Regions from separate parts of the Mesorhizobium sp. M0664 genome, predicted to be linked through region 3. Evidence: predicted binding sites of a transcription regulator. Region 3 holds the regulator's gene; each other region holds the start of a gene.
The links. Region 3 encodes LexA, which represses DNA repair genes until DNA is damaged. Its sites were predicted from a motif close to TGTTCNNNNTGTGTTCNG; they were not measured.

Region 1 (4,956 bases), on a different contig from region 3:
AATGCGCAGGGCGAGTTCCTCGAACGCGCCGGTGTCGGCCGTCTCGCGCGCCGCCTCCGCTTCGGCAAGCAGCGACATCAGCGCCGGCAAGGGCGGCAGGCGCGGCGTGCCGAAATCGAGCGTCTTCGTGCCCGGCACGTCGGCGACGATCCGCTCCATATAGGCCGGCCCGAAATGGAAGGAGAGGCAGCGGTCGCCGGCGCCATGCTCGTGACCGCATTCATAGCATGTGCCGGGATTGCCGAGCAGGAGCGCGCCCGGCGCCAGCATCGCCGTGCCCTCGCGCGCACGATAGCGGAAGGTGCCGTTGGTTACGGCGGCAACGCAGAAATCCCGATGCTCCTCCTCGAATGGCCTGTCGGCGGCGCTGGCGGTGCAGATGACATCCGACACCTGCCAGCCTCGGCCCGACGCCAGCCTGTACGCGCTCGTCGTCATCGCCGAAACATAGCAACTTTTCCCAAGCGCAGAACCCCTGTCGGCCTCTATGCTTGCCGGTCTCCTGACAAGATGAGAGCGAAGCCATGTCCAATTCCTTTGCCAAGGCCCTGCACAGCGATGGGCCCGTACCGGCCCTTGCCGAGAAACTGAATCTTTATGGCCGCTTCGTCGGCGCCTGGACGTTCGACGCCACGCGCCATCTCGAGGACGGTCAGGTGCTGACCGGGCGCGGCGAAGTGCATTTCGGCTGGGTGCTCGAAGGCCGCGCGATCCAGGACGTATGGATCCTGCCTGCCCGTGACGCCGGCCCCTCGCCCTCGCTCGGCAAATGGACCTTCTATGGCACGACGTTGCGCGTCTACGATCCCGGCGTTGACGCCTGGCACATCTTCTGGAGCGATCCGCGCAATCAGTACTACAGCCGCCAGCTCGGCCGTGCGGAGGGCGATACCATCATCCAGCAAGGCGCAGACGGCACCGGATCTGCTGTGCGCTGGAGCTTTTCGCGCATCACCGAAAATTCGTTCCGCTGGCTGGGCGAACGCTCACAGGACGACGGCGCTACCTGGCGTCTTGAAGTCGAGTTTCTGGCGCGCCGGGCCGTCAGCCCCTGATCCGCACGGTTTCCACTGGCTCCGCTTTGCTCTACCAATCCCGTTATCCGGCTTTGCCGGCGGGGAGGGTCAGCATGCCGAGCTTCGACAGCCTGTTCAACGCCTTCGTCACCATGCTGGTGACGATCGATCCGCCCGGCCTGGCGCCGCTCTTCCTCGCCGTGACCCGCGGCATGAACCGCGAGGAGCGCAACCAGGTCTCCGTGCGCGCCTCGGTCATCGCCTTCCTGGTAATGGCGTTGTTCGCAATCGCCGGCGCGTCGATCCTGTCAGTCTTCGGCATCACTCTGCCGGCGTTCCGCGTCGCCGGCGGCTTTCTGCTGTTCTTCATCGCCTTCGAAATGGTGTTCGAGCGCCGGCAGGACCGCAAGGAGAAGATCGGCGACGTCGCCATCACCAGGGACATGATCCACAACATCGCCGCCTTTCCGCTGGCGATCCCGCTCATTGCCGGTCCCGGCGCGATTTCGGCGACCGTCCTGCTCTCAAGCTCGTTTCAGGGTTTGGGCGCGCAGACAGCCCTTGTCGGCATCATCGCCATCTGCCTCGTCATCACCTACCTGGTGTTCGTGCTGTCAGAGCGCATCGACCGTATCCTCGGCCAAACCGGCCGTTCGATCCTGACAAGGCTGCTCGGCGTCATCCTGGCGGCGCTCGCCGTACAGTTCGTCGCCGACGGCATCAAGGCGCTGATGGCGACGTAGGAACAGCCCTACTTCGCTGTCGTTTCAATGACTTCGAAGTCGTGGGTAATCTCGGCAGTCTTGGCCATCATTGCCGAGGCCGAGCAGTATTTCTCGATCGAAAGCCCGATCGCCCGCTTCACCTTGGCGTGTGATAGCGCCCGGCCCTTGACGACAAAATGCATGTGAATGCGGGTGAACACCCTGGGATCGGCTTCTGCACGGTCGGCATCGAGTTCGACCACGCAATCTTCGACCGCCTCGCGCCCCTTTTCGAGGATATGGACCACGTCATAGGCCGAGCAGCCGCCAGTGCCGATCAGCACCAGTTCCATTGGGCTCGGCCCCGGCGTCTTGCCCTCCGGCCCGAACGCAGTGCCTAGCACCAGCTTGTGCCCATTGGCGGACTCGCCAACGAAAGTGCGCTCCTCGACCCATTTGACCCTTGCCTTCACCTGATACGTCCTTTCACCGCTCAAACGCACAACGTCCCGAAAATCCAAGACAGATTTTCGGGACGCCATTTCGTGGCCAAGGTGCCGGCGCTTTTCGCCGCAAGGGCAGTCCGCCCGAGAAATCAGAACGGGATTTCGTCGTCCAGCTCGCGCGACGAACCACCGCCGCCGCCCTTGTTGGCGCCACCGCGATTGAAACTTTCGCCCGGGCCGGACTGGCCGAAATCGGAACCGCGGCTCGCACCACCACCGGCATAGTTGCCGACCTGGCCGCCGCCCTCGCCCCGCGCATCGAGCATCTGCAGCTCGCCGCGGAATTTCTGCAACACGATTTCGGTCGTATAGCGGTCATTGCCGGTCTGGTCCTGCCATTTGCGCGTCTGCAGCTGGCCCTCGACATAGACCTTCATGCCCTTCTTCAGATACTGCTCGGCCACCTTGGCGATCTGGTCGTTGAAGATCACGACATTGTGCCACTCGGTCTTTTCCTTGCGCTCTCCGGACGTCTTGTCGCGCCAGCTTTCCGACGTCGCGATGCGGATGTTGACGACCGGGTCACCCGAATTCAGGCGGCGGATTTCAGGGTCCGCCCCGAGGTTGCCCACCAGAATGACCTTGTTGACGCTACCCGCCATGATACTTCTCCGCGCTCATCCGAAACCGAATTTTTGTCGCCGCACCTTACAGGCTATGGACAATCCCTGCCTGCCGTCGCTGCCTTTTCCCACAAGGTTTTTGTTCTCTTTTCGTTCTATAGGAGAGGCCCTGCACTGTCAATAGTTGTCAGTAAGAAGTAGTGTCTTGGCGTCGAATTTCCACAGACCATGGGATCGAGGCGAACGCATGAAGATGGTTGCGCATAACGATCAGCCGCAAGAAGAGTGGCGGACGGGAGTAAAGACCCGCATGCATGTCTCTGCCCGCAACGGCGCAACTCAACTTTGCATGTTTGAACAATGGGTCGAACCCACCGTTGGCGCCCCGACACATTGGCACCCGGTCGAGGAAGTACTTACCGTCATCGCTGGCAGGGCCGAGATGTGGATCGACGAAGAGCATCTCGTCTTGACTGCCGGACAGTCGCTTGTTGTCGCCGCGTACAGGCAACATGGCTTCCGAAACGTCGGCTCCGAATTGCTTCATATTCATGCTGTGCTCGCGTCACCAGTTTTCGAGGCGACGTTCAACGGATCCCCCGACATGGTGAGACGCTGGCTTCCAGCGAGTTTGTAAAACCTCGCCTGTCTTAAAAAATACCGCCTGTCTTAAAAAACACGGCTTGCCAAACCGATAAGTATTGACTTATGCTTTCGGCATGATCGAAGCAGACATTTTTCGGGCACTAGCGGATCCAACGCGTCGCGCCGTCTATGAGCGGCTCGCCGACGGCGAGATGACGGTGTCGGAACTGCGCACTGGCATACCGGTATCGCAGCCGGCGGTATCGCAACATCTCGCAGTGCTGCGCGGCGCCGGCCTCGTGGTCGAGCGCCGGGCCGGTCGCAACGCCTATTACCGCGTCGATCCGAAGGGGCTTGCGCCACTGCTCGGCTGGATCGAACGCTACCGTGCGTTCTGGCCAGAGCGCATCGAAAGGCTCAAGACGGTTTTGAAGGACATGGACCAATGACCAACCGAGGCAAAGAACGCGCCGAAATGGCCGCAGACAAGATCGAGTTCGAGTGCGAGCTGCCCGAACCGCCGGAACAGGTGTGGCGGGCGCTGACGGTGCCGGACCTGCTCGCGGCCTGGATGATGCCGAACGACATCAAGCCCGAAATCGGCAACCGCTTTGCCTTTAAAGCGCCGAATGCGCCGATCGAGTGCGAAATCCTCGACGCGGATCCCGGACGGCTGCTGCGCTATTCCTGGCGGGAGCGGCCGGCGCCCGGCGATACGCAGGTGCCGCCCGGCAATCCCCTGGACAGCGCAATGAACGACAGCCCAGTGGACAGCATCGTCACCTTTACGCTCGACCGCACCGTTTCCGGCGGCACGCATCTGCGCATCGTCCATGATGGTTTTGCTCGGGCAGCAGTGCCGGAGATCGCGATGGCAGGCGCCGGTTGCCGGCTTTCCTTTGACGCGCACACTCCCAGGCACAAGCAGATCGCCGCAAACACCCCGCGCCTCTTCCTGCGCGCGGCCTGAACGACAACAGTCAACGGAGACAACCGATGAGCGGCCTTGCCAATCTGGTGCCGATGGTGATCGAGCAGTCGAGCCGCGGCGAACGTGCCTTCGACATATTTTCGCGGCTGCTGCGCGAGCGCATCGTCTTCATCAACGGCCCGATCGATGACGGCACCTCAGCGCTGGTCTGCGCCCAGCTTCTGTCGTTGGAATCCGACAATCCCGACAAGGAGGTCTCGCTCTACATCAACTCGCCGGGCGGCGTGGTGACCAGCGGTTTCGCGATCTACGATACGATGCAGTATATCAGTTGCCCGGTCTCCACGGTTTGTATGGGCTTCGCCGCCTCGATGGCCTCGTTCCTTTTGATGGCCGGCACACCGGGGCGGCGCATCGCGCTACCCAACACCAGCATCGTGCTGCATCAGCCTCTCGGCGGTTTCCAGGGCCAGGCCTCCGATATCCAGCGCCATGCCGAGGGCATCCTTCGCACCAAGCGGCGCATGACCGATCTTTACGCCCGCCATTGCGGCCGCACCTACGAAGAAGTGGAACGCACGCTCGACCGCGACTTTTTCATGACCGCGCAGGAGGCCAAGGATTGGGGCCTCGTCGACCATGTTTTCGACA
Region 2 (4,956 bases), on a different contig from region 3:
CGGCGGCGGGTCGAGCGATGCGGCGGCTGTGCTGCGCGCCCTGGTCCGGACCTGGAGGCTCGACATCGGCGATGCCGAACTGGCGTGGATCGGCCTGTCACTCGGCGCCGACGTGCCGATGTGCCTCGCAGCCAAGCCGCTGATAGCCCGCGGCATCGGCGACGAGCTGACGCTCGTGCCGGGTTTCCCGGCGCTGGGTCTGGTGCTCGTCAATCCCGGCACTGCCGTCTCGACGGGCGACGTGTTCGAGGCGCTTGGCCGCCGCGACAATGCGGGGCTGCCGCCGCTGCCGCGCAACCTCGACTTCCACAGCATCCGCAACTGGCTGGAGATCACCCGCAACGACCTCGAGCCTGCGGCGCGCGCAATCCAGCCCGCCATCGGCAAGGCGCTTTCCGTGCTCAACAAGGCCGGAGCCGGTTTTGCCAGGATGTCCGGTTCAGGCGCCACCTGCTTCGGGCTGTTCGAGACCGGCAATGTGGCCAAGCGCGCGGCCGTCGATATCCGCGGCCGCCATCCCGACTGGTTTGTCGCGGCGACGCGAAGCGTGACATCGGAGGCTGACGCCCATGGCCAGGATTGACGAGAGCCGCCCCTTCGTTCCCGTGCGCATCGCGGTACTGACCGTTTCCGATACGCGCAGCCTCGCCGACGACAAATCCGGGCAGACGCTGGCCGACCGCATTGCCGAGGCCGGCCATGTCCTGGCCGCCCGCGACATCGTCACCGACGACCGCGACAAGATCCGCGACAAGGTCCTGGGCTGGTCAAGGGACGAGGCGATTGATGTCGTCATCACCACCGGCGGCACCGGCTTCACCGGCCGCGACGTGACGCCGGAAGCGCTGGAGCCGATCTTCGAAAAGCGCATGGACGGCTTTTCCGAAGTGTTCCACCGCATCTCCTACGACAAGATCGGCACTTCGACGATCCAGAGCCGGGCAACCGGCGGCGTCGTCAACGCCACCTTCGTTTTCGTGCTGCCGGGCTCGCCCGGCGCCTGCAAGGACGCCTGGGACGGCATCTTGAAGCCGCAGCTCGACTATCGGCACATGCCCTGCAACTTCGTCGAGATCATGCCGCGGCTGGACGAGCATTTGCGGCGCGGCTGAGACGAACCGAGGTATCAGCCAAGCGACCTCGGTTTAGCGAATGACCGGCTCGCCGTGAAAACGCCGGCGCGACGGCGGCGACACGCCGAAGCCAACCTCCATCATCAGCCGCGGCGTGAGCGTCGGCACGGTGCCCATATGGAAGCCGAACGGATCCTCGACAAAGCCGAGGCCGGCCGGCCCGGTCAGCGTGACCGGGCTCTGCTCGCCGTAGACGCCCAGCACCTCTTCCGCCGAATGGCCGACCAGCAGCGTCAGCTGATGCTTCAGGATGCGGCGGTTATGGGAGCCGCGGACATAGACATGCGGCCCAGTGTCGGCGTCGACCGGCACCAGGTAGAAAAAGAACTTCAGCATGCGCCAGTCGTCGAGGTCGAAATGGTATTTGCCGAGCGAGGCCATGTTCTTGTCGGCGTCCGAGACGCCACCGGTCGGAAAGCTCCACCAGACGCGGGTGGTGATCAGCTTGGCCTGGCTGCCGAGATAGTGCGCTGCGATATCGAGAAGCAGCGGATCGCGCTGCACGGCGACCGCAGCGTTGCAGTCGAGGACCCGTTCGAAATAGTGACCGCTGAGCAGCGGGCGGCCGAAATGCTTTTCGGCATCGGCGTGTTTTTCGGGCAGGAATTCCAGCCGACGGTCGAAATTGCCGAAGCATGGCGTGCGCTCGGCGAAGCGGACAATCTCCTCATGGATGGCGGCCGGCAGCATCAGGCCCGAATAGAGCCCCTCCGTCCGCAGCGCGCCGACGACGGCATCGCGATCGACGCCGGCGAACATCGTTTCACCGACATTGCGCGCCGGCGGAACGGGCTTTGCACCGCGCCAGTGCAGGCGCCGCGCCGGCATGGTGCGGGCCAGCATGAACATCGGCAGCCATGCCGGATTCTCGCGAAGGTCGGAAAGATAGGTCGGGATGCGGGCGGCGATGCGGCGCAGCGTGCCGCCGTTTCGTGCGATCGCCTCGAGGCTTGCAGCGCCGGACTTGTCAGGGCTTGAAAGGGTCATCGGGGTCCTCAAAATGTCGAGGGAACAGCATCGACGTTAGCCGTCGCCGCTCCGGCACACCCCAAACCCTATTCGCCCATATCGCCGGGAATGGTAACCCCCGGCCAGATTTTGTGCAATGCACAATAAACGACGACCCGCCAGAAAATGTGCTTGGGCGGAGTTCCCATAACCGGGACGGTAAGCCGTCACTTCCGCGGCGCGACCCAGATCTCGGCGTGGAGCCTCCTGGTCGCCAGGCCGCGGGCGATCGCTTCGGCGCTGCGGGCGTTCTTCGACAGCGCCGCGGCCTGACGCTTGCTGATCACCAAGCCTTCGGCGAGAGCGCGATTTCCGGCAAAGACGCGCGACAGGAACGGCGTGCGGCTGCCGCGTGCCCGCGAGAACCGCGCCGCCATGGTTTGCCTGGCGGTATGGGCGGCGACCTCGTCGATCCAGCCCTCTCCCAGCCGCGCGCCCGGTTCCAGCAAGAGCAGCCAGTCGCCCTTGGCCTGCCTGATGCCGGCGGCGATGCCGCCGCTGACATAGTGGCAGCCGGCATGTTCGGCGACGCGGTGCGTCTGATCGGTCGAGCCGGTGTCGCAGACGAGAACGTCGCGCACCACGCCTTCGACCGCGCCGCCGATCAGCGAGGCGAGCGTGCGGGCAAGGCCCTCCTCGTCATTCAGGGTTTCGATCAGGACGCTGAGCATGTTTAGCCGAATAGCGGAAAGCGGTGGGCAGCGCCAGTTTTTGCGGCGCACCGCGAGAAAGTTCTTGCTTTGTTCTCATCGATACGATAGGAATACATTCATGAGCAGAGCGATTCGACAGCGGGCGGACAGTCCCTGGGAAAGGGCCAAGATGGAACAGATCGTGCGTGCCGATATTGCAGCCTTCGGCGCTGGCAGGGCCGAAATGGCGAATGCGATGATCGAGCAGAGCGGCATGCGTGTCCGTCCGGACCGCAATCGCGGCAGGTCGGCGGGCATCAATCCGTCCGGCCGTTTCGAGCCGGTCAGCCGGCATGTGTTCGACGATGGATGGAATTCGCTGGAGGAGCTGCCGCCGTTCAAGACCGAGGTACAGGTCGAGAAGCCGCGCACCATCATCACGCGCAACGAATCGCCCGACATCTCCTTCGACCGCTCGATCAATCCCTATCGCGGCTGCGAACATGGCTGCGTCTATTGTTTCGCGCGGCCGACGCACAGCTTCATGGGCCTGTCGCCGGGGCTGGATTTCGAATCGAAGCTGTTTGCCAAGCCGGATGCGGCGCGGCTGCTCGACAAGGAATTGTCCAGGGATAATTACCAGCCGCGCACCATCGCCATCGGCACCAATACCGATCCTTATCAGCCGATCGAGAAGCAATACCGGATCATGCGCGAGATCCTCGAAGTGCTGGAGGCGCGCGGCCATCCGGTCGGCATCGTCACCAAGTCGGCGCTGGTGACACGCGATATCGACATTCTGTCACGCATGGCCGAACGCGGGCTGGCCAAGGTGGCATTGTCGGTGACGACATTGGACAGGATGCTGGCCAGAACGATGGAGCCGCGAGCGTCGACGCCGACCAAGCGGCTGGAGGCGATCAGGCAGCTTTCGGATGCCGGCATTCCGGCCTCGGTGATGGTCGCGCCGATCATCCCCGGACTGACCGACCCGGAGATGGAGCGCATCCTCGATTCGGCGCAGGCAGCGGGCGCGCGCGAGGCCGGCTATGTGCTGCTGCGCCTGCCGCTGGAGGTCGCGCCGATCTTCAAGGACTGGCTGCTGCGCCACTATCCCGACCGCTATCGCCACGTCATGTCGCTGATCCGTTCGATGCGCGACGGCAAGGACTACGATTCGGAATGGGGCAAGCGCATGAAAGGCTCCGGTCCCTATGCCTGGCAGATCGGCCGGCGTTTCGAGATAGCTGCCAAACGGCTCGGCCTCAACGCCGAGCGGCGCTCGCTCAGGACCGACCAGTTCGTCCCCGCCGCCAAGGCTACCGAGCAGCTGATGCTGCTGTGACAAAGCGTCTCGCGCCAGCCGCTTGAAGCGGCCGCAGCAGGCGAAAAATCCCGTCCGGCCTGTCCTGTCCCCGGGCTTGCAGACGGTAGCCCCCTCCTGGTCCGGTGCCCCGCCCGACCCGGAGGGGACTTGCGGAGAATCGGAGCCGATGCGAACCTCGCCGCACCATGGCTCGCCCGCGTTCCGATTCTCCGCTTCTCTTCGAAATCGTCGAGAAACCCGACTTCTCGTTCGAGACGAGGGCGATGGCCGAAGGCCTTTGGCCGGTGGCGGGGATGGACGAGGCCGGCCGCGGCCCGCTCGCCGGGCCGGTGGTGGCGGCAGCGGTGGTGCTCGATCCCGCCAACATCCCCGACGGCCTCGACGATTCCAAGCGGCTGACGCATTTGCAGCGTGAGGCGCTGTTCCTGAAAATCCTCGGCTCCGCGCTCGCCGTATCGATGGCCTCGGTCAGCGCCGAAGGCATCGATGCCTCCAACATCCTCAAGGCCAGCCTGGAGGCGATGCGCCGTGCCGTGGCCGGCCTGTCAATCCGGCCGAAGCTGGCACTGGCCGACGGCCGCGACGTGCCGCCCGGCCTGCCCTGCGAGGGCAAAGCACTGATCAAGGGCGACCAGCGCTCGCAGTCGATCGCCGCAGCCTCGATCGTCGCCAAGGTGATGCGCGACCGCATGATGTGCGGCTGCGGCAGCCATCATGCGCGTTACGGCTTCGAACTGCATATGGGCTACGCCACTGTGCGCCATCGCACGGCGATCGATCTGCACGGGCCAGTGGCACGACTGCACCGCGCCTCCTTCGCACCGTTCCGGTTCGGCGGCACCGAGGTGCTGGAGGA
Region 3 (4,956 bases):
GCACCCCCGAGATCGACACTACATGACGAACGCGCCGGACGACTTCGGGCGCCAGCGGCGTCGTCGCCGTAACCATCCGGCTAACAAGATGGCCGCCGGCCGAGTGCCCGGTCAGCATCAGCGGCCCTGCAACGATCGCCGCCGCCTTGCCGATCGCCGCGCCGACTTCCTTGACGATGCCGCCAATGCGTATCTGCGGACAGAGCGTGTAGGACGGCATCGCCACCGCATAGCCGCGATCAACAGGGCCAGCGGCAAGATGCGACCAGAAATTCTTGTCGAATTCCATCCAGTAGCCGCCATGAACGAACACCACGAGTCCCTTGGGCTTGATGGCCGGCAGGAAAAGATCGAGCCGGTTGCGTGGATTGTCGCCATAGGCCATGTCGAGCCGCGCCCTGCCCTCGGTCGAAAGCACGTCGCGGAAAACCCGCGCGGGCTCGATCCAGGCCGCCGGCCAGCGATCGCTGCCGGCTATGTTGGCGCTGTTGGCATAGGCGTTGTCCCAATCGGCAATGTGACGTTCGAACACCCTGCGCCCTCCCTGGCATATGGCCCTGCAGCGTAGCCGTAAGCATCGCGCGGCGCGTCGTCGCCAGCCTCACGATTCCAGCTCTCGCATCAATCTCAAGTGACAGCTGCTTTGATGGCGAAGCGCGCATCCTTCCACGCACCGGTGTGCAGGATGTCCTCAAGCACTTTGGCGGCCTGCCAGACATCGGCATAGCCGACATAGAGCGGGGTGAAGCCGAAGCGCATGGTCGATGGCGCGCGAAAATCGCCGATCACGCCACGTTCGATCAGCGCGCGCATGACCTGGTAGCCATGCTCATGCATGAATGAAATCTGGCTGCCGCGTTTTTCCCCATCGCGCGTGCTTTCGAGCGTGAGCCCGTAAGTGCCGCACTTTGCCTCGACAAGCTCGATGAACAGATCCGCCAGCGCGATGCTCTTCTTGCGCACCGCCGTCATGTCGACATCGTTCCAGATGTCGAGCGCGCCCTTCAGCGTGCGCATCGACAGGACCGGCTGTGTGCCGCACAGAAACCGGCGGATGCCGGTGCCGGCCGCATAGCCTGGCTCGAAGGCGAAGGGCCGTGCATGGCCCCACCAGCCGGTGAGCGGCTGCTGGATGTCGGAAAGATGCCGCTCAGCCGCATAGATGAAGGCAGGCGCGCCCGGGCCGCCATTCAGATATTTGTAGGTGCAGCCAACGGCAAAATCGGCGTTTGCCTTGTCGAGTTCGACTGGCATCGCGCCGGCGGTGTGGCAGAGATCCCAGACGATCATCGCCCCGGCTTCCTGAGCCCTGCGCGTCAGCGCCGGCATGTCGCGCAGTTCGCCCGACTTATAGTTGACGTGGTTGACCAGCACCACAGCGGTGCGTTCGTCGATCAGCTCTTCGATGGTCGGCGCGTCGACTCCCGAGAGGCGCAGCAGCGTATCTTTTCGCGTCGAAACCACACCCTCGGCCATGTAGAGGTCCGTCGGAAAACTATCGCCCTCGGCGACGATGACCTGCCGCTCCGGTCGCATGGCCATGGCGGCGTGCAGCAGCTTGTAGATATTGACCGATGTCGTGTCGCAGACCACTGTCTGGCCGGCCGCGGCCCCGATCAGGCGCCCGAGCTGGTCGCCAAGTTCAAGCGGCATGTTGAACCAGCCGGCCGTGTTCCATGCGCGGATGAGATCATGCGACCATTCTTCGGTCGCGGCCTTGTGCAGTTCATCGAAAGCGGCACGTGAAGCAGCTCCTAGCGAATTGCCGTCGAGATAGATCACTCCTTGCGGCAACACAAAGCGGTCGCGCATCGCGCGCAGCGGATCCGCGGCATCCATCGCCTTTATGGCCACGAGATCGGGAATTCCTGTCATGATTTGTCTGCTCCCCCAAGATCCAACGCAACGCCGGACACGCATCGACTGTTCTTCCATTACTTGGTTGCGCGCAGCAAGGCTCCACCGGCGAGAAGCAGCCTGACCAGGCGGTGGAAACCGGGACTTAACCCGAGGTTGGCGTTTTGAGTTCGTTTCGTTCACGGTGCATTGACCAAACCGCACAGTCGATACGGGTTCAATTCCGTGCCTTTTGCCGACCGACGGCCGATGCCAGTGCCGCCTTCTAGGAGGCCAGAAGGGCGCAAACGAAAGCAGAATCAAGGCGATGAGGCTCGCGGCGGTGAAAATGCGGTACGCCGGTAGGGGACGTCGTTTGTTTCCCGAGCCTTAACGCATTCATTAAACTTTAAACAGTTGCGGAACACAACTGGAACAGATAGTGTTTGTTCTGGGTTTGTTTTTCTGATTCTGTTGGGGGTCGCTATGCTGACACGCAAACAACACGAACTGCTTATGTTCATCCACGAAAGGTTGAAGGAAAGCGGTATCCCGCCTTCATTCGACGAGATGAAGGAAGCGCTCGACCTGGCTTCCAAATCCGGAATCCACCGGCTGATTACGGCGCTGGAGGAGCGCGGCTTCATTCGCCGTTTGCCCAACCGGGCCCGTGCGCTGGAGGTGCTACGCCTGCCTGACTCGATCGCCCCCGGCCTCAATGCGGCACGCAAGTTCTCGCCGAGTGTCATCCAGGGCAGTCTTGGGCAAGGCGCCCCTCGGCAAGGCAAGCCGACATCGTCGCGCGTGCCCGCAGCCGGAAATGACGACGATGTCGTCGCCGCCGTTTCGATCCCAGTGATGGGCCGCATCGCTGCCGGTGTGCCGATCGACGCCATCCAGCACCAGACGCATTCGATTTCGGTGCCGCCGGATATGATCATGGGCGGCGAGCATTATGCGCTTGAGGTCAAAGGCGATTCGATGATCGAGGCCGGCATTTTCGACGGCGACACGGTGATCATCCGCAATGCCGATACGGCGAGCCCCGGTGAGATCGTGGTGGCACTGGTCGACGAGGAGGAAGCGACGCTGAAGCGGTTCCGCCGCAAGGGCGCCTCGATCGCCCTGGAAGCCGCCAATCCGGCCTACGAGACGCGCATCTTCGGACCAGACAGGGTCAAGGTGCAGGGCAAGCTCGTCGGACTGATCCGCCGCTACTGAGCTCCGCCCTTGGCGCCGGCTTTGGGGTTGTCGGCCCGGCGGTATGGCGGCAGGCCCCGTGCCGCGCGTGAAAATTTCCGCTGCACGTGCCAGGGCCGGTATGATTTTTCGACGGCGAAGCGGATCTCGGCGCGTGTTGCCGCTTGTGGATCGAAATAGACGGCGGCACTTCCCGCGCGCGCCAGTTGCCGTTTGGTGACGACGAGGACCAGCCGGTCGTAGTAGCAGGGGTTATGGGCGGTGGCGTCGTCGATGACGATCAAGCTGGCAAAGGCGCAGGCTGGCCGCGCAGTATCGCGGTCCTTGGCTTGCGCGATGATCGCGCCGGATGGATGCCTGGCAAGGCAGAGGCCGTCCGTGCAAATGAACGGCATGCCCGGCGGTAGGTCGGCCGGATCGGCAATGTCGAATTGCGGGTCGTTCTTTCCAGGTGTTTCCGGCGCGACGATAGCCTCTGATGTGAGCGCGCGTTTCCAGTTGTCGATGGTGAACTCATTCGGGCGTGCCCGGTTGACCGCGAGTTCACCGCTGCCGATCGGCAGCGCGACCAGCCGTGCGTCCTCCGAGACCAATACGTCGGGTATGCGTGTCTGCGTTGTCGTCAGCAAGCCGGCGAGCGCAAAAGGAAGTGCCGCCAGCCGCAACCACGTCGTCGCCATGCTGGCAATGACGAGGGCGATCGTCACCAGAAGGACGGATCTCAGCGAAATCAGCCCGACCGCATCGATCGGCGAGCGCTCCGAGATCCACCCGGACAGGGCGATCATCGCCGTCAGCCCCTTGCCCATGACATAGAGAAAAGGGCCATCCGCACCGAACGGCATCGCCAGCGCGCTGAGAACGGCGAAGGGCATGACGACCAGTGACACGATGGGCATGATGGCCAGATTGGCGAACAGGCTGAGCGGCGCCACGCGCTGGAAATGCCATATGGCGAAAAGCGCCGTGGCGCTCCCTGCAATGATCGAGGTCATCGCCAGACCGCACATGCCCAGCAGGACCTTTCGAGTGGCAAAGCGTAGCGGCGACTGCCGCGGCGGCGGCGTGGTGGCCCTGCCGGCGCGGTAATCGGACCAGCCTGCATAGGCGCCGACAAGGGCCGCCGTCGCGGCGAAGGACATCTGGAAACTCGGACCGACCACCTCGTGCGGCGACACCAGGATGACCGCGATGGCCGAGATCGCCAGGTTGCGCATGGTGAGCGCGGCCCGGTCGAACAGCACGGCGATAAGCATCACCGCCAGCATGATGAAGCTGCGTTCGGCCGCCACGACAATGCCGGAAAAGACGAGGTAGGCCGCAATCGAAAAAAGCGCGGCGGCCGCGGCATATTTCTTGACCGGCCGTCGCGATGAGAAATCGGGAAACAGCGCGAAGGCACCCCGCAGCAGCGCCATGATGGTGCCGGCGACCAACGCCATATGCAGCCCCGAGATGGAGATGATGTGGTAGATGCCGGTGCGCCGCATCGCTTCGTTGATCTCCTCGGGAATGCCGGCGCGCACGCCGACGATCAGCGCAGCAGCAATCTCGCCCTCGGCACCGCCGATGCGGCTGCGGATATGGTCGGCGATGGATTCACGCGCGTCTTCGATCGCGGAAGAAAGCTGCGCGGCAAGCGGCATGCTGTCCGACGACACGATTTTCGGATTGCCGAGAAAAAAGCCGCTGCCGCCGATACCGGCGAAATAGCTGTCGAAGGAGAAATCATAGCTGTCGGGCCGCACCGGGCCGGTCGGCGGCAGCAGCCGCACATAGCCGGTGATCTCGGAACCGGCGGTCAGCTCAGCCGGTATCTTCATCGCCGAAACGCGGACCCGTTCCGGCATGTAGCGCAGTGTCGGCCTGGCGGTTGAGATCACATCGATTGTCAGCCTGATGCGGCCGCTCGCCATGGGC
Region 4 (4,956 bases), on a different contig from region 3:
AGAGCCGCGCTTCCTTGAACAAGAAGTTCTCTGCGCTGAAAATCAGGCATGTTGTTTACCTCCCAGTTGATCCGGAACGGGCTGCAACGTGCCTTAGCCGTAGCCTGATCACGGATAGGCGACACAATGTGAGGTCTGCCCACCCGGAAGTATCCGGGTAGGTCAGACAATCACCGACGCAAGTCAAGCATGTGAAGCATTGCACGAAACGTTAGCTCGCGTTTCGCACGCTAAGAGTGCGCCTTTGAGAAGGAACTGTCCACAACTTGGACGGGACATGATGATGATTGCAGCATTCCATGCCGATTTCCGGTCCTGCCAAAATCGTTGCTGCTCTGATCGCTGCCGAACGCCCGCTTCTGGGTCATTTCCGGACTTTCGCGGGTTCTCGTCGAACCGGTGTTTCCTGCCGGCCCATGGGTTGGCCGTGCGGCCGGCACCGCCCTGGTCGCTTGGGGCGGCGCAACGCTTTTGGTCTGACGACCAGGGCCGCCTCGAATGTCGCATTTGCAGGAGGAGGCGGGCCCGGGCGGCACATCAGAACCAATCTGCATAACGAGGTGGCCAGCAAGCAGGCCGCCCGGCTCGGGCGCGGCTGAATCAATCACACGTGAACCATTCGCCGACCGAGCGGGGACACCCTAATTGGTGGTGACTTGCGTCACCGCCACGCCGGTTATCCTGCCGTTGCCGGCTGTGTAGGTGAGCGTCTGCGTGACCGTGGCGTCCTTCTGGTCGGGAGACGAAGCAGGATAAGAGGCGGCGAAGCCGAAATGGCCGTAACGATCGGGCTTGGCGGCGCCAAATTTCGCGGCCACGTCGCTCAGCGGCGCTCCGACGCCGGGCGTATCGAGTTCAATAGCTGTCAGGCTGGCAGGCGCGCCGGCGCATCCTTCCGGCACCTTGCCTTCCGGGTTCGGCTGCAGGGCGACGGACAGGACACCATGGTCGGAGCCACCCATCTCGCCGGATACGAACCAGAAGATCGACGGCGATCCGCCGGCGTCGGGGCCGGCATAGCAAAGCCAGTGGCGTGAATCTCCGGCGTCACCTTCATCGTGCATCGCTCCGCCGAAGGCTTTTTCGACATCGGCAAGCGTGGTTTCCTCAAGCTTTATCTCCAGCGGCCCGGCCTTGACCTGCTTGAACAGCGGGCTGGCCAGCGGCGAGTTGATATCGCCCAGGGATGGAATCGCCCGGTCCGGGTTGAGCGGCTTGGCCAGCGTCGTTGCATTGGTCACCAATCCGGCAACGATGAGTGCGAAATATCCGGCGTTCTGTCCCATGCCGATCTCCTGTCGTTCGAAGTGAGGGCGGAAGGATTTGCGAGCGGGTGCTACCCTGTCTGGTTGATACCCAAACCGGTGCACGACGAACTGGTCCCAAGATAAATTCACAACGGCGCAGCCTTCAACGTCATTCCGGCGACTTGGCAACCAAAGTGTAATCGAGGCTCACAATTCCTTTTCGGCCAGCTCGCGAAACGCGTCGGGAACCGACCGCTGTAGCTCGAGCGCGACCGAGGCGTAGCCCACCGCCTCCCAGCCGAAGCGGTCGCGGATCTTGTCGACGGCGCGATCCGCGGTCCAGCGCGCCGCGCCCTTGCTGGTGCCGGGGCGGCGGCGATCGTCGTCGAGCCCGAGCGGCAGTTCCAGTTGCAGGCCGGCATGCTGCTCCAGATGCGATACGGCGATCGCCAGCAGCGAGATTGTCTTTTCGTGCGGATGGTCGATGAGCACCTTGCGCACCAGCGCCTCGGCGATCTCGGCCAGCATGGCGGTCGCCGAAATCGGCTGATCGAGCGTGATCGAGCGCGTCACCGAGCGCAAATCGGCAAAGCGGACGCGAACCGTCACTGTACGGCCGGGCCGGGATTTCGCCCGCAATCTTGTGGCGACCCTGTCGGCCAGATGCAGCAAAGCCGGCACGAAGACCTGCTCCTCGGCCGGTTTTCGGCCAAGCGCCGACTGCGCACCCGCCGAGCGCGCCCGGCGCTGCGTCTCGAGCTTGCGCGGATCGCGGTTCCACGCCAGCGCGTTGAGTTTCTCTCCCGCCGCCGACCCGAGCAGGCGCTCAAGCGCCCCACCATTGGTCTTCGCCAGCTCGCCGATGGTGTTGACGCCGATGCCGGCCAGCCGCTGCCTGGTGACCGGGCCGACGCCCCACATCAGCTCGACCGGCAGGTGGTGCAGGAATTCCAGCTCGTGGCGCGGATCGACCACCACCAGCCCGTCCGGTTTTGCGACCTGTGAGGCGATCTTGGCCAGATGCTTGGTGCGGGCTACGCCGACCGAGATCGGCAGGCCGAGCTCGGCCCGCACGCGGCGGCGGATCTTGCCGGCGATCTCGGCCGGCGAGCCGAACAAATGGGTGCAGCCGGCGACGTCGGCAAAGGCCTCGTCGATCGAAATCCGCTCGACCACCGGCGTGAAATCGCCGAGCACCTTGATTGCCGCATCGCCCAGCCGCTGATAGTCCTTGAAATGGCCGCCGACGAAGACGAGTTGCGGGCAGAGTTCCCGCGCCCGCCGTCCCGGCATACCGCCGCGCACGCCGAACGCCTTGGCTTCATAGGATGCGGCAAGCACTACCCCGCCGCCGACGGCAATCGGCTTGCCGCGCAAGGCCGGGTCGAGCAACTGTTCGACCGAGGCATAGAAGGCATCCAGATCCGCGTGGAGGATGTTGGCTTCCATCCGGCCCGTTCGCCCGCGGCGGTTCGAACGCCGCATTGTCTCGAGTTGTGGTGAGAACATAAAGAGAACATTGTGGGTGGATTGTCAAGCAGCGCGGAGGCTGCCGCAGATGACGAGCGCACGGCAAATGTTCAGCCGCGCAGCCGATCGCGCGCCTGCATCAGCGCGAATCCCAACAGGTTCTCGCCGCGCCACAGCAGCGGGTTCACCGCCCTCTCGTCATCCGCCGCAAGGCCGATACCCCACACCCGGTCGACAGGGCTCGCCTCGACCAGCACCCGGTCATGCGTCGACAACAGATATTCGCGCAGCGCCGCGTTCTGACGGAACTTCTGAAAGCTCCCTTCAGTGACGATGCGATATTTGTCTGCATCCCATTTGGTGCCATCGAAGCCGCTCACCTGGCGGCCAAGCTGCTTTGCCTGCTTGGGGCTCGCCGCCCTGAGGATTTGTGTTGCCGTCGGAGCATCACCGAACAGTCGTGCCTTCTCGGCCATCATCCAGTGTTCGGCAGTCGGATAGCTCAAGCCATCGACGGTAAAAGGCGCATGCCACCACTGGCTGAAGCACGACGTGCTTATTCGGCCGTCCTTAGACGGCTGATGGCCCCAGAAGAACAGGAACTTCTGCCGGGGCTTTGCGCGAAAGGTTTTCTCAAGCCAGGTTCGGTCGTAAATCATGGGCGGATGGAGCAGGGCGAAAGGCCGGCTTGTCAATGCTCCATCCAGAGTGGGTAGCGAAGATGAGCGGTCGGCGCTGAATGCGATGAAATGCTGATCTACAGCGCCATCTTGTAGCCGAGATGACTGGCGGTGAAGCCGAGGCGCTCGTAAAAAGCGTGGGCCTCCCGTCGACCTTTGTCCGTGGTGAGCTGGACGAAGCTGCAATTGCGCGAACGGCATGTTTCAATCGCCCATTCGATCATCAGCTTGCCGACGCCGCGCGAGCGCCATTGCCGGGCGACGCGAACGCCTTCGATCTGGCCGCGCCAGGCGCCTTTTCTCGAAATGCCTGGAAGGAAGCTGAGCTGCAGCGTTCCGACCACTTGCCCGGCGTTGACCGCGACGGCCAGCAACTGGTTGGGATCGGTATCGATTGCGCTGAAGGCATCGAGATAGGATGGCGCAAGCGGCGTGGACGGGTCTTCCCGGTCTGCGCCGAGCACATCGTCCGCAAGCATTGCAACGATCGCCGGCAGGTCGGGCGCCTGCGCGCGACGGAATTCGATCTCGCTCATCGCGCGGAGACATACGGCGCGGTGTCGGCGATCGCAACATCCGTTTTGCAAGGGAGGCCCGCGCGCCTTCAGGTCGCCTCGAGCGCCCAGAGGCGATGGCCGTAGCGGCGGAAGAAGCGGGCGAAGAGGCGTTGCTGCCTGGCGCGGGCGAAGTCGGCGGTGCGCCTTTCCTGTCGCCAGCGCGGCATGTTGCGGAACATCGACAGGAAGCGGGCGGCGTCCTCGATCGCCTCCTCGGCCGACTGCGCCGGGCGGATCGCCGCCAGGAACAAAGCGCGGCTCGGCTTCATCCGGTCGATCGCCGACTTGCGCTGGCCATGGCCCTGGCGCGCCGTGCGGATGCCGTCCTGGCGGATGGCTGCGAAGGCAGCAAGCATGGCCGGGCTGTGGCCGGCATAACCGCAGGCCTGGGCGAACTGGGCGAGGTCCATCGTCACTCCCTTGCTTGCCGGCCGACGGAGCGGCCGCGGTTCTGTTGCTCGCGCCGATTTCCAGCCCTGCACGAGATAGAAGCATAACTCAAGTACCTGAACAAGTGAAACTTTCACGTTGGTGCAAGCGGAACCGACTCGACTCCGCCCCGAAAACCGATAATGATGTGAACAAAGCAGGAACAATGATGGGGATGGCTATGGCATTAGCGGGCAGGGAAGCGACGATCGCGGATGTTGTCTCGATTGCCGTCGAGTGCATCGATTGCGGCCGCAACAGGTGGTGGAAACCGGCCGAACTCAAGCGGCATGGGGTGAGGCCGGAGACACCGCTGGCCGCACTTTCGGGGCGCCTGATCTGCAAGGCCTGCCGGGCCGACGGCCTGCCGGGCGCCGCCGTCTCGATCCAGGCCGCCTTCATCGACGACCGGCAGCGGACCCGCGCCGAGGCGCGCCTGCTCAACGGTCGAGAGCTGCAGTCGAGGCGGGCTTGAGGGGGCGGGCGTGCTGCTCTTCCCTTCTCCCCTTGTGGGAGAAGGTGGCCGAGCGAAGCTCGGTCGGATGAGGGGTGTTGGACGGATCGCTACCTTGA

Region 1: NKI39_RS16765 (single-stranded DNA-binding protein) is a predicted target of LexA. The motif match lies at 2,930-2,947, and genes of this name have one in related genera.
Region 2: NKI39_RS04005 (PA0069 family radical SAM protein) is a predicted target of LexA. The motif match lies at 2,872-2,889, and genes of this name have one in related genera.
Region 4: dinB (DNA polymerase IV) is a predicted target of LexA. The motif match lies at 2,749-2,766, and genes of this name have one in related genera.

Annotation. Positions count from the first base shown of each region.
Region 1 is NZ_JAMYPW010000016.1:60,439-65,394, forward strand. Features, by position in the region: gene NKI39_RS16745 (helix-turn-helix transcriptional regulator) at 1-438, opposite strand, end outside; gene NKI39_RS16750 (hypothetical protein) at 525-1,055, shown strand; gene NKI39_RS16755 (MarC family protein) at 1,130-1,759, shown strand; gene NKI39_RS16760 (OsmC family protein) at 1,768-2,193, opposite strand; gene NKI39_RS16765 (single-stranded DNA-binding protein) at 2,316-2,828, opposite strand; gene NKI39_RS16770 (cupin domain-containing protein) at 3,037-3,426, shown strand; gene NKI39_RS16775 (ArsR/SmtB family transcription factor) at 3,509-3,823, shown strand; gene NKI39_RS16780 (SRPBCC family protein) at 3,820-4,344, shown strand; gene NKI39_RS16785 (ATP-dependent Clp protease proteolytic subunit) at 4,371-4,956, shown strand, end outside.
Region 2 is NZ_JAMYPW010000002.1:259,753-264,708, forward strand. Features, by position in the region: gene NKI39_RS03985 (4-(cytidine 5'-diphospho)-2-C-methyl-D-erythritol kinase) at 1-583, shown strand, start outside; gene moaB (molybdenum cofactor biosynthesis protein B) at 570-1,112, shown strand; gene NKI39_RS03995 (phytanoyl-CoA dioxygenase family protein) at 1,146-2,120, opposite strand; gene NKI39_RS04000 (glycosyltransferase) at 2,309-2,812, opposite strand; gene NKI39_RS04005 (PA0069 family radical SAM protein) at 2,964-4,118, shown strand; gene rnhB (ribonuclease HII) at 4,286-4,956, shown strand, end outside.
Region 3 is NZ_JAMYPW010000045.1:36,889-41,844, forward strand. Features, by position in the region: gene NKI39_RS27715 (hormone-sensitive lipase) at 1-532, opposite strand, end outside; gene kynU (kynureninase) at 628-1,875, opposite strand; gene lexA (transcriptional repressor LexA) at 2,323-3,057, shown strand; gene NKI39_RS27730 (ComEC/Rec2 family competence protein) at 3,051-4,956, opposite strand, start outside.
Region 4 is NZ_JAMYPW010000025.1:43,068-48,023, forward strand. Features, by position in the region: gene NKI39_RS21150 (sulfite oxidase) at 1-50, opposite strand, end outside; gene NKI39_RS21155 (hypothetical protein) at 642-1,286, opposite strand; gene dinB (DNA polymerase IV) at 1,455-2,696, opposite strand; gene ybiA (riboflavin biosynthesis intermediates N-glycosidase) at 2,828-3,376, opposite strand; gene NKI39_RS21170 (GNAT family N-acetyltransferase) at 3,475-3,933, opposite strand; gene NKI39_RS21175 (hypothetical protein) at 4,002-4,364, opposite strand; gene NKI39_RS21180 (hypothetical protein) at 4,559-4,858, shown strand.